3 regions of the Aliivibrio thorii genome follow, and region 1 is predicted to be linked to each of the others. Evidence: predicted binding sites of a transcription regulator. Region 1 holds the regulator's gene; each other region holds the start of a gene.
The links. The regulator CRP, encoded in region 1, controls carbon source genes, mostly activating them, when cyclic AMP is high. The targets are predictions, from matches to a motif close to TGTGANNNNNNTCACA.
Positions count from the first base shown of each region.

Region 2: the regulator CRP is predicted to act here: its motif matches at 2,470-2,485, upstream of typA (translational GTPase TypA).
Region 3: the regulator CRP is predicted to act here: its motif matches at 2,678-2,693, upstream of AC2IP4_RS06710 (NupC/NupG family nucleoside CNT transporter).

Region 1 is NZ_CM170654.1:307,644-312,045, reverse strand. Features, by position in the region: gene hslU (ATP-dependent protease ATPase subunit HslU) at 1-596, shown strand, start outside; gene AC2IP4_RS01460 (OsmC family protein) at 695-1,096, opposite strand; gene crp (cAMP-activated global transcriptional regulator CRP) at 1,342-1,974, shown strand; gene AC2IP4_RS01450 (DUF1338 domain-containing protein) at 2,045-2,839, opposite strand; gene astD (succinylglutamate-semialdehyde dehydrogenase) at 2,852-4,309, opposite strand; gene astA (arginine N-succinyltransferase) at 4,322-4,402, opposite strand, start outside.
Region 2 is NZ_CM170654.1:101,887-106,288, forward strand. Features, by position in the region: gene AC2IP4_RS00425 (DUF4124 domain-containing protein) at 1-248, opposite strand, end outside; gene glnA (glutamate--ammonia ligase) at 619-2,028, opposite strand; gene typA (translational GTPase TypA) at 2,587-4,402, shown strand, end outside.
Region 3 is NZ_CM170654.1:1,475,717-1,480,118, reverse strand. Features, by position in the region: gene AC2IP4_RS06725 (extracellular solute-binding protein) at 1-701, shown strand, start outside; gene cobB (Sir2 family NAD+-dependent deacetylase) at 800-1,513, opposite strand; gene AC2IP4_RS06715 (LysR family transcriptional regulator) at 1,680-2,591, shown strand; gene AC2IP4_RS06710 (NupC/NupG family nucleoside CNT transporter) at 2,842-4,062, shown strand; gene AC2IP4_RS06705 (putative quinol monooxygenase) at 4,192-4,402, opposite strand, start outside.

The DNA of each region.
Region 1 (4,402 bases):
ATGTGGAAAATCACGGTATCGTCTTTATTGATGAGATTGATAAAATCTGTAAAGATTCCAACTCTCAATCTGGTGATGTATCTCGTGAAGGCGTGCAACGTGACCTACTTCCATTAGTAGAAGGCAGCACAGTAAGTACGAAGCATGGTATGGTAAAAACAGATCACATGTTATTTATCACTTCAGGTGCATTTCAAATGGCTAAGCCATCGGATCTTATCCCTGAATTGCAAGGTCGATTGCCTATTCGTGTTGAACTTGAAGCATTAACTGCGAACGACTTTAAACGTATCCTGACAGAACCAAATGCCTCGTTAACAGAACAATACATCGCGTTATTAGCGACAGAAAATGTTAATCTTGAGTTTACTGAAGATGGCATTACTCGTATTGCAGAATCAGCATTCCAAGTGAACGAAAGCACAGAAAACATTGGCGCACGTCGTCTACATACTGTAATGGAACGTCTAATGGAAGAGATCTCTTACGATGCATCTGAAAAAGACGGTGAAAGCCTAACTGTTGATGCAGCTTACGTTACCTCTCGCTTGGGTGATCTAGTCGCAGATGAAGATCTAAGTCGCTTTATTCTATAATGGACGACTAATACTCGTAATTATCAGTTCATTATTACGAGTTAAAAATAAAGCCTCATACATCAAAATGTATGAGGCTTTTCTTTGCAAAGAATTATTTAAGCAATAATTTCCCAAGAATGCGTCACCTCAATGCCTTCACCTAGCATTAAACACACCGAACAATATTTCTGTAATGAATCAGCGGTGACTTGCTCAACCACCTTAGGATTAAGGTTATCGCCACTCACTTCAAAGTGAATATTAATATGAGTAAACAGCTTCGGCGCAGTTTCACGACGCTCACTTGATAGCTTTGCAACACAACCAAGTACTTCTTGATTTGCGGATTTTAGACCATCAACAACATCAACAGAACTGCATCCACCAGCGGCCATTAACACTAATTCCATCGGGCTTGGGGCTTTTTCACCACCATTTCCATCCATTACCACAGAGTGACCTGATTGAGATTGACCTAAGAAAGTAAATCCATCAATCCATTTAACTTCAGCATTCATAAAAGCCTCTTTACTACATAAAAGGAAAACTCATGATCCATTTCACGAAACTGTGCCCTTGGTCGCACTATTCATACGATCAAAGTCAAGAAATCGGTTGCGAAACAGGGTATGATTTTATCAATTATCTCAACGAACATGCAGCCTTGTTCCGATAACCATATTGTATAGGCCAAACTGATATTTGGCTCAGTTATTTTAAAATGGACATCGCCTACTTGGCAAACGCAGAGGAAGTATAAAGTATGGTTCTAGGTAAACCTCAGACAGATCCAACATTAGAGTGGTTCTTATCTCATTGTCACATTCATAAGTACCCATCAAAAAGTACTTTGATTCACGCGGGTGAAAAAGCTGAGACTCTTTACTACATCGTAAAAGGTTCTGTTGCTGTACTTATCAAAGATGAAGAAGGAAAGGAAATGATCCTTTCTTACCTTAACCAAGGTGATTTCATCGGTGAACTTGGCTTGTTTGAAGAAGGTCAAGAACGTTCAGCATGGGTTCGTGCTAAAAGCCCTTGTGAAGTGGCTGAAATTTCATTTAAGAAATTCCGTCAGCTTATTCAAGTAAACCCAGATATTCTGATGCGTCTTTCTGCTCAAATGGCAACTCGTCTACAAATCACTAGCCAAAAAGTAGGTGATTTAGCATTCCTAGACGTTACAGGCCGTATCGCTCAGACTCTATTGAATCTAGCTAAACAACCAGATGCAATGACTCACCCAGATGGCATGCAAATTAAGATCACTCGTCAAGAGATCGGTCAAATTGTAGGTTGTTCACGTGAAACTGTTGGCCGCATCTTGAAGATGCTTGAAGAGCAAAACTTGATCTCAGCACACGGTAAAACAATTGTAGTTTACGGTACTCGTTAATTTAACGCTTATCTTAAACAAATAAAAACGCAGCTCTTGAGCTGCGTTTTTTTATGCCTAAATTTTAGAATTAACTGTCTGTGCTTTCAAAAATTTTATCAGCAGATGCAGCGACAAATCCTGTATATATCTTGCCATTAGGTAGCGAATAACGCTTAGCAAACTCATAAAATCCACCAGGGATGTCAAACTCACCCTCAGTAAAGCTCACTTTCACTTTATCGGCCATGGTTGATGACTGTTCTAAGTAAACCTCAGGAGAGCCTTTCACTTCACCACCCACTTCGTTCATTGCAAAACCAGCATCACGTAAGTGTTGGTTCACATCAACCACTTCAGCAAACGCTTCAAGCTGATTAACATAAACCGTAAAGTGATTTGCGCCATAGCCATGAGCAGCTAACCAAGAAGCGTACTCACTCTCTTTTGCTAAGATTTGATATTCCTCAAAACTTAACGCCCAAGGACGGCCCGCTGAAAGAAAATCGCTGGTCGCAAAATAATGCGCTGGCACCTGTTCAACCAAAGCATGAATAATGTTCTGAGTCTCAAGCGATAGCTCTTCAACTAAAATCTCACTAATAAAAACAAGTGGCACATTAGGATCTGGATGCTCAAAATGCTGTGCTTTGAGTTTTTTAGTCTCAAAATCATACGTCTCACACGCTTTATACCCTATTGCTAAAAATGGGGCGGCTAACGTTTGCAAGCCAACCTTAGGCAAATTAAACGTACGTAATGCAATGTGATCGTTAATCAATTCATCGCCATTAGATAATAACTGATGAACCCTTCCTGCCGATGGGGATAAACGAGCAATATAATCTTGCCATAATGACGAAAATAAAGACGTTACGTTATTCATGCCTATCACCTCTTATAAAGTTAAACCCGGAGACAGTTGAGCGGGAATTTCACAGGTATCGCCTTCCATTGAGGCCATTGGGTAGGCACAATAATCTGCCGCATAGTAAGCACTTGGTTTCATATTGCCTGATGCACCCGGACCACCAAATGGCGCGTCACCACTTGCTCCAGTTAATTGACGGTTACGATTTACAATACCTGCACGAATATGCTCTACAAAATATTCCCACTCATTGTCATTCGTTGAAACAAGGCCTGCCGATAAACCATAACGAGTGTCATTAGCAAGCTCTACCGCTTCTTCTAACGTTTCATAGCGTACTATTTGCAATAATGGGCCAAAGTATTCTTCATCCGGCAATTCAGCAACATTAGTGGCATCGATAATGCCCGGAGAAACAAAGGCGTGACCTAAGCTTTTCGCCTCAAGCAGTGATTCACCACCTAAAGCTTGTAAATTCTTCTGAGCATTTAAAATAAACTCTGCCGCAGCGACTGATATTTGCGGTCCCATGAATGGCGCATTATCAGCAAACGGTTGATCAACCACAATGTTTTTTGCGACTTCAACAAGACGCACAACTAACTCATCTCCAGCTTGGCCTTTTGGCACATACAGACGACGAGCACAAGTACAACGCTGACCAGCACTGATAAAAGCTGACTGAATAATGGTATAAACCGTCGCTTCTTGATCACCAAAGTCTTTTGAAATAACCATCGGATTATTGCCGCCCATTTCTAGGGCCAGCATTTTCCCTGTATCTCCTGCAAATTGGCGATGTAGGATATGTCCAGTATTCGCACTACCAGTAAATAACAAGCCATCAATCCCTTTAGCGCTAGCCAGTGCTTCACCCGTTTCACGAGCACCTTGCACTAAATTAATCACACCGTTAGGTAAACCAGCTTGCTGCCATAACTTCATGATCACTTCACTAGTCCATGGTGTTTGCTCTGAAGGTTTTAATACCACGGTATTACCCGCAAGTAAGGCAGGAACGATATGACCATTTGGTAGGTGTCCTGGGAAGTTATACGGTCCAAAGACAGCCATTACTCCTAGTGGGCGATGTCTTAGTACAATTTTATTCCCTGCTGCTTCACGCTCTTTATGTGGCGTTCTTTCATGGTAAGCACGAATGGAAATCGCGATTTTCCCCACCATAGCTCCCGCTTCGGTTTTTGTTTCCCAGAAAGGTTTACCCGTCTCTTTTGCAATAACTTCCGCAACTTTATCAGCATTCTCTTTTACCAATTCAGCAAAGCGCTCGATAACCGCTTGGCGCGCTTCAAAAGGCTGCTTTTTCCACTCAATAAAGGCATGACGTGCCGCACTAACGGCAGACTCAACCTGCTCTTTGGTTGCGCTGTCTCCTTCCCACACCACTTCACTGTTGTATGGGCTTACTGATTGTATGGTTTCACCTTGTCCTGAAACCCAATCCCCTGCAATCCAATGTGTCATATCCTTTATCCCCTATTGAGCTAATAAACGTACGTAATCATCGACTTCTACTTGCAATGCCGTTGCCGCTTCTTGCGTTAAATGAACGGTATC
Region 2 (4,402 bases), 210 kb from region 1:
AGTGGTTCTTTAGATTTACTTTTTGCTTTTTTAGAGGTGTTTTTTTTCGATGCAGAAGGTGTTGGAATATTTTCAATTTCATTGGGTTCTGACGAAAATGAGAGTTGTTTTGATTTTACACTGCTAGGAGGTGGAGTATCACTGAAATGCCTAACGCCTTTACTGTCTTCCCACGTATATACGGCATCCGCCATTGCTGGAAGAGAGAAAAGACTAAAAAATAAAAGAATTATGTAGGTATGAAGCATAGTTCCACCATTGATGATGGTTATTATTTGATTTCAAAACGGCTTTATATATGAAATCTCGTTTAGGTTATGTAATACATTAATTATCTGCTCATTATTACTGGTTAAATAACTCAATAGCTATGTTAAAAATTATTGTAGAATAACTACTTATAAGCATTTTTGTCTTACTCTTAAGTGATTTTTCTGCGTAATAAATAGATCATCTAATTAGTTACATTGGTATAATTCAATACAATAAAACGTCAGTTATTTATTGTATGAATAAGAGTTAGTGTTGCGCGTAAACGAGGTTTTGCCAATATAAAAAAGGCCCGCTTGTGAAGCGAGCCTAAAAACATTGATTTGATTTCAATTTGTTACGTCAGAATTAAACTGAGTAATACATTTCAAACTCAAGTGGATGAACTGCAGTGTTGATAGCAGCAACATCTTGAGCTTTAAGGTTGATGTAAGAATCAATGAAGTCATTAGAGAATACGCCACCAGCCGTTAAGAATTCACGATCTGAATCTAGAGCTTGTAATGCGATATCTAGAGACTCTGCAACTTTTGGAATTTCAGCCGCTTCTTCCGCAGGAAGGTCATATAGATCTTTATCCATTGCTTCGCCTGGATTGATCTTGTTCTTAATGCCGTCAAGACCAGCCATTAGCATTGCAGAATAGCTTAAGTATGGGTTAGCTGCTGGGTCACCAAAACGAACTTCGATACGACGTGCTTTCGGACTTGGTACCACAGGGATACGGATAGAAGCTGAACGGTTACGTGCAGAGTATGCAAGCATAACAGGTGCTTCAAAGCCAGGGACAAGACGCTTGTATGAGTTCGTTGTTGGGTTAGCAAATGCATTGATTGCACGAGCGTGTTTAATGATGCCACCAATGAAGAAGATAGCCATTTCAGATAGGCCGCCGTACTTATCGCCAGCAAATAAGTTTTGTCCATCTTTGTTCAATGACATATGAACGTGCATGCCTGAACCGTTGTCACCAACAAGAGGTTTTGGCATGAAAGTCGCTGTTTTACCGTAAGCGTGGGCTACGTTATGAACAACATACTTATAGATTTGAGTTTCATCAGCCTTGTTTGTTAGCGTATTGAAGCGTGTTGCGATCTCATTTTGACCCGCAGTTGCTACTTCATGGTGGTGCGCTTCAACAACAAGGCCCATTTCTTCCATGATTAAACACATAGCTGAGCGGATATCTTGAGATGAATCAACAGGAGCTACTGGAAAGTAACCGCCTTTAACGCCAGGACGATGGCCTTTGTTGCCGCCTTCGTATTCCGTACCTGAGTTCCATGCTGCTTCAATATCATCAATCTTAAAGAAAGAACCTGACATATCAGTATTGAAACGAACGTCATCAAATAGGAAGAATTCTGGCTCAGGACCAACTAAAACGGTATCAGCGAGACCTGTTGAACGCAGGTAATCTTCTGAACGTTTTGCGATTGAGCGAGGATCACGATCGTAACCTTGCATTGTTGTTGGCTCAAGGATGTCACAGCGAACATTTAATGTTGGATCAGCAGTGAATGGGTCAAGAACTGCACTTGCTGCATCCGGCATCATTACCATGTCAGATTCATTAATGCCTTTCCAGCCTGCAACTGAAGAACCGTCAAACATTTTGCCGTCTTCGAAGAAGTCTGCATCAACTTGATGAGAAGGAATTGAGATGTGTTGCTCTTTACCTTTTGTATCGGTAAAGCGTAAATCAATAAATTTTACTTCGTTCTCTTGAATTAGAGCTAATACGTTTTCTACTGACATGTAGGATAACCTCCGGTGTTATAATATAAATATTGGCCAGCTAAGCTGTTATTTACTATATAGCTAGAACTGTGCCAAAAGTAATAATCCTTTAATATTAATGACTTATATTTAGTTCTTCTGTGGTGGGTTTTATTTTTGCACCAATCTTATCTCTGTTTGCACTGTTTTGGTGCAGCTTTGAACTGAGATAAATAAAAAATAAATAGTCATTAATTTACTTCTAACCGCTATTCAGCAGTGAAATCGTATATTTGTCAATCTAATTCCCTTGTAAAATGCATGCTAAATTAAATATAATTTAATTAACTGTATGATATAAAAGAAATTTTATTTTTTGTTTCAAAAAATAAAGTGAAGAAAAAAATCGAATAAATTATGACTTAATTGTTCTTTTTTTCGTCGTTTTTGTGGGCTCTATTAAATTAATTGAAAAAAAATTGTGTCTTCAATCACATATTTCGTGGGTTTTGCTCTAAAATCTGTTAAATTATTGACCGTTTTTAAACCAAAGTAGCGCCAATGGTGGCTCTACACGCTCTGAGTGAATTTGAATCCATGTCTACTCCACAGATTGATAAACTAAGAAATATCGCAATTATTGCGCACGTTGACCACGGTAAAACAACGTTGGTTGATAAGCTATTACAACAATCAGGCACACTAGAATCATCTCGTGGTGAGACTGAAGAACGCGTAATGGACTCGAACGACATCGAGAAAGAGCGTGGTATTACGATCCTTGCTAAAAATACAGCAATTAACTGGAACGATTACCGCATCAACATCGTAGATACTCCTGGACACGCCGATTTCGGTGGTGAAGTTGAGCGTATCATGTCTATGGTTGATTCAGTTCTTCTTATCGTAGATGCCGTTGACGGCCCAATGCCTCAAACGCGTTTCGTTACACAAAAAGCATTCTCACACGGCCTTAAGCCAATCGTTGTTATCAACAAGATTGACCGTCCTGGTGCTCGTCCTGATTGGGTTATGGATCAAATCTTTGACCTATTCGACAACCTAGGCGCAACAGATGAGCAACTAGACTTCACAGTTGTATACGCTTCAGCTCTAAACGGCTGGGCGACAATGGAAGAAGGCGAAGTTGGCGAAAACATGGAACCATTGTTCCAAGCAGTAGTTGATAACGTAGATGCTCCAAACGTAGACATCGACGGTTCTCTACAAATGCAAGTTTCTCAACTTGATTACAACTCTTATGTTGGTGTTATCGGTGTTTGTCGTGTTACTCGTGGTTCTGTAAGAGCAAACCAACAAGTAACTATCATCGGCGCTGATGGTAAGCAACGTAATGGTAAAGTAGGTACAGTTCTTGGTTACCTAGGTCTTGACCGTCACGAAGTTGAAGTTGCAAATGCTGGTGACATCATTGCAATCACAGGTCTTGGTGAGCTGAAAATTTCAGACACAATCTGTGACGTAAACAACGTTGAAGCGATGAAGCCACTGTCTGTTGACGAACCAACAGTTACAATGACTTTCCAAGTAAACAACTCTCCTTTCGCTGGTAAAGAAGGTAAGTTCGTTACTTCACGTAACATCCTTGAGCGTCTAGAAAAAGAACTAGTTCACAACGTAGCATTACGTGTTGAACAAGCGTCAGATCCAGATAAATTCCGCGTATCAGGCCGTGGTGAACTTCACCTATCTATCCTGATCGAAAACATGCGTCGTGAAGGTTTCGAGCTAGCAGTATCTCGTCCTGAAGTTATCATCAAAAATGATGAAAACGGTAACCTAACAGAACCGTTTGAAACAGTAACTATCGATGTTATGGAAGAGCACCAAGGTGCAATCATGGAAAGCATTGGTATCCGTAAGGGTGAGCTAACAGATATGGCTCCAGATGGTAAAGGCCGTGTTCGCATGGACTTCATGATGCCTTCTCGTGGTCTTATCGGTTTCCAAACTGAATTCCTAACAATGACGTCTGGTTCTGGTCTAATCTACCACTCATTTGATCACTACGGTCCACACAAAGGCGGCGAAATCGGCCAACGTGCTAACGGCGTATTAATCTCGAACGGTATGGGTAAAGCAGTAACTTACTCTCTATTCAACCTTCAAGAGCGTGGTCGTCTATTTGCTGAGCACGGTGACGAAGTATACGAAGGTCAAATCATCGGTATTCATAACCGTGCTAACGATCTGACTATCAACTGTCTACGCGGTAAACAACTGACTAACGTACGTGCATCTGGTACAGATGAAGCACAAACGCTTTCTCCTGCTATCAAGTACACACTTGAGCAAGCTTTAGAATTCATCGATGATGATGAGCTAGTAGAAGTAACACCAGCAAGCATCCGTATCCGTAAGCGTCATCTTACAGAGAACGATCGTAAGCGTG
Region 3 (4,402 bases), 1.2 Mb from region 1:
ACAAACCATTTGATCCAAATAATAACTACTCGATTCCTTACATCTGGGGTGCAACAGGTATTGGTGTTAATGCCGATATGATGAACCCAAATGATCTGAATTCTTGGGATGATTTCTGGGATGAAAAATGGCAAGGCCAATTAATGATGATGGATGACTCTCGTGAAGTCTTCCATATTGCATTAACAAAATTAGGTTACTCAGCAAACACAACCAATCCTGATGAAATCAAAGAAGCATATGAAGAATTGAAAAAACTGATGCCTAACATATTAGTATTTAATTCTGATTTCCCAGCAAATCCGTACTTAGCTGGTGAGACTAGTGTTGGTATGCTTTGGAATGGTTCTGCTTATATGGCTCGTGAAGAAGGCGCAAACATTCAAATCGTATGGCCAGAAAAAGGCACTATTTTCTGGATGGATAGCCTAGCAATTCCTTCTGGCGCTAAAAATGTAGATGCCGCTCATCAAATGATGGACTTTTTACTTCGTCCTGAGAATGCAGCAAAAATTGCACTAGAAATTGGCTACCCAACGCCTGTTAAATCAGCGTACCCTCTTCTTCCTAAAGCATTTGCGAATGATCCAAACATCTTCCCACCACAAGAAGTTATGGACTCTGGTGAATGGCAAGATGAAGTAGGAGCTGCAAGTTCTATTTATGATGAATACTTCCAACGCCTAAAAGTAGATATGTAATATCATTACATATCTACTAAGTCATAAATAAAAACAAAAAAAGCCAATAAATTAAACGATTTATTGGCTTTTTTATTCATAATTTATGATTGAAATAATTAGACTTCTAATAGCTCAGCAATTAATTTTGGTACTAATTCACCCGCTTTTCCATAGCGCTTTTCTTCAAACTCATCATCAACCGCACTTGGCTCTAAGTTAATTTCAATAGTATGAGCACCGTGCAACCTTGCTTCATGAACAAACCCCGCAGCTGGATACACTGAACCTGATGTGCCAATAGAAATAAACAAATCAGCTTTGTTTAATGCATCATGAATTCGCCCCATCTCTAATGGCATCTCACCGAACCAAACCACATGAGGACGCAGCTGCGCAGGTATCTGGCAACAATGACAAAGATCTCCCGTATAAATATCATCAGTGCAATCTATGACTTGATTTGATTCTTCACAACGAACTTTATTTAGTTCACCATGCATATGAATGACGTTTGAACTGCCACCACGTTCATGCAAATTATCAATATTTTGCGTCACAATAGTTACCGTACCATTGAGTTCACTTTCAAGCTTAGCTAATGCTTTATGGGCAGCATTTGGTTGAATATCTTCACTTTTTAACAACGAACGGCGCTTGTTATAGAAATCTTGAACTAAATCAGGGTCTTTAAAAAAGCCTTCAGGTGTCGCTACATCTTCAATACGATGATTTTCCCAAAGACCATCACTTGCTCGAAATGTTTGAATCCCTGATTCAGCAGAAATCCCTGCTCCTGTTAAAATAACAATATTCTGATATGGAAATAGCATTCATCATCCTTAGCTGTCGTCTTTTATCTCTAAACTCTATCATGAAAAAACGAAGCATTTTCAATAGATAACTAAAAACAAAGACACAACTCACTTTATTCAATTCAATCGCTCCATTACAATAGAAGCGTTCTTTTTACTGTTAAATTTACCAATAGAGAAACCTATGTTAAAGCAAGCCAAACAAATGATCGTGTTTAATGCGCTCACTCAACAGAAAAGCTTTACTAAGGCCGCTCAGCTTCTTGAAATTTCAAGAACGCAGGTTAGTTTGCAGATTCAGCTTCTTGAGGAGCGTTTAGGTGTTCAGTTAGTACAACGAACAACACGCTCTTTTTCCCTTACAGAAGCTGGTCAATCATTCGCGGTGCATTGCGCCAATATTGCCGATGAGATTAACGAGGCAGAGAACGAACTGCTATCTAATATGGATACATTAAATGGCAAACTTCGTGTCGGGATCGCTCAATCTTTTGCGACCAATCATATATTGCCCTATCTTTCTGAGCTTCATCAGCGCTATCCACAACTGAATATTGAAATAACCTTGTTTGATCATAAGATTGATGTGATTGCAGAGCAATTAGACTTATGGATAGGTGTGATGGATTCCCCTCCAGAAGGGTTTGTTGCAAGACATCTGATTGATTGTCATTTCGTTCTAGTTGCAAGCCCTAGTTATCTAGCAAAACAAGGGATCCCTTATCATCCTTATGATCTTAAAAAACACAACTGTCTTACTTATATTAGTCGTGAACGTAAGGATAATGTGTGGGGTTTTCATAAAGGTGAAGAGGATCTTCAAATTAAAGTGACTGGTAATTATCGCATCGATTCTGCCGACGCCATTCGTAACGCCACGATTTCCGGTAACGGTATTGGCTATATCGCCACTTATCTTTTATCAGATGAGCTGCGGACAGGTAAACTAGTTCAGCTCTTACCTGATTGGGAATTAAATCAATCAATGCCTTTATATGCAATTTACCCTCGACGTAAATTCCTACCTAAAAAGGTCTATATTTTTATGGAGTTTGTTCGACAGCATATTAACTCAGACAGAATTGATAATATATAATCGAATCTCTACCATATAGAATTAGGGATAGTTACAGTCAATAGCACACCAAATTATCCCATATAGTAACAACTGACTCTTTTATATGTGACAAAGCTCTCAAACAAGCTGTTATTGATGAATAGGCAACCGATCTTCTCTCTTTTTGTTATCATCATGTACATTCAATAACAACTTGATCCTTGTCACACTTTTATTTTTGACTAGAATACCCCCGCAATCATTAACTAAATACTATTGGAGTTTGACCATGAACTTTTTGGTCAGTATTCTAGGCATTGTTTGCCTATTCGCGATTGCCTTTCTCTTTTCTGAAAACCGACAAGCCATAAAATGGCGCACTGTATTAGGCGCATTCCTAATTCAATTACTATTTGCCGGATTCATTCTCTATGTACCTATCGGTCAAACTATCCTTAATAGTATCTCTACTGCCGTCTCTGACATTATTGCTTATGGACGTGTAGGCACTGAATTCCTTTTTGGTGACTTAGCCCAATACAAGTTAGGATTCATTTTTGCCGTCAACGTTTTGCCTACCATCGTTTTCTTCTCAGCATTAATCTCTGTTCTTTATTACTTAGGTATAATGGGATGGATAATTAAATTTATTGGTGGCGGCTTACAGCGCTTCCTTGGTACAACTCGTACAGAATCAATGTCAGCAACCGCTAATATCTTTGTTGGTTCAGTTGAAGCGCCGTTAGTTGTTCGTCCTTTCCTTGCTAAAATGTCACGTTCTGAGTTATTTGCTGTAATGGTTGGTGGTTTAGCGTCTGTAGCTGGTGGCACAATGGTAGGCTACGCGGGTTTAGGCGTTGAATTACGTTATTTAATCGCTGCAAGCTTTATGTCAGCTCCTGCTGGATTAATGATGGCAAAATTAATTGTTCCACAAACAGAAGACATTAACGAAGCAGATCAGTACGAAGACGATGTCGTAGATGATGCTCCTATAAACATCATTGATGCTGCATCACAAGGTGCATTGAATGGCTTACAAATAGTCTTTGCAGTAGGTGCTAGCTTATTGGCGATTATTAGCTTAATTGCCTTAGTTAATGGTGGATTACATAAAGTTGGCTTATTAGTTGGTTTTGATAATTTAAGCTTAGATCTTATTTTTGGTTACCTATTTGCCCCTATTGCTTGGTTAATTGGTGTTCCATGGTCAGAAGCAACCGTTGCTGCAAGTTTAATTGGTAAGAAAATCGCGATTAATGAATTCGTAGCCTTTGCTGACTTAATGGCAGTTAAAGATCAATTAAGCGAACATTCTCAAGCTATTGTTACTTTCGCTTTATGTGGCTTTGCAAACTTAACCTCTATCGCCATGTTAATGGGTGGATTAGGTGGCGTTGTTCCAAGCCGCCGTCCAGACATTGCACGCTTAGGGATGAAAGCAATCTTTGCTGCAACATTAGCAAATTTAATGAGTGCAGCCGTTGCAGGTATCTTCCTTTCCTTCTAAGGGAGCTGATACAGCTAAATACATAAGATATAAAAAAGCCACTCATGATAATACGTGAGTGGCTTTTTGTTATTCATCACTCCCTAGATAACTTGTTATATCTAAGAAAGCTTTATAATTTATCGTTAACTAAAGCTTCGTCATACGATTAAGCACAAATGACACCACTGAGCCGTCTACCGCTTTTACATACTCTGCTATATGAACAGAATTTAAATGGTCTTGTAAAAACGCTTCGCTCTCCCATTGCTCATGGAACACAAATACACATGGGTTGTCATTGTCTTGATGTAAATCGTACTGAATACAACCCACTTCTTTACGTGTCGGTTCAAGCAGT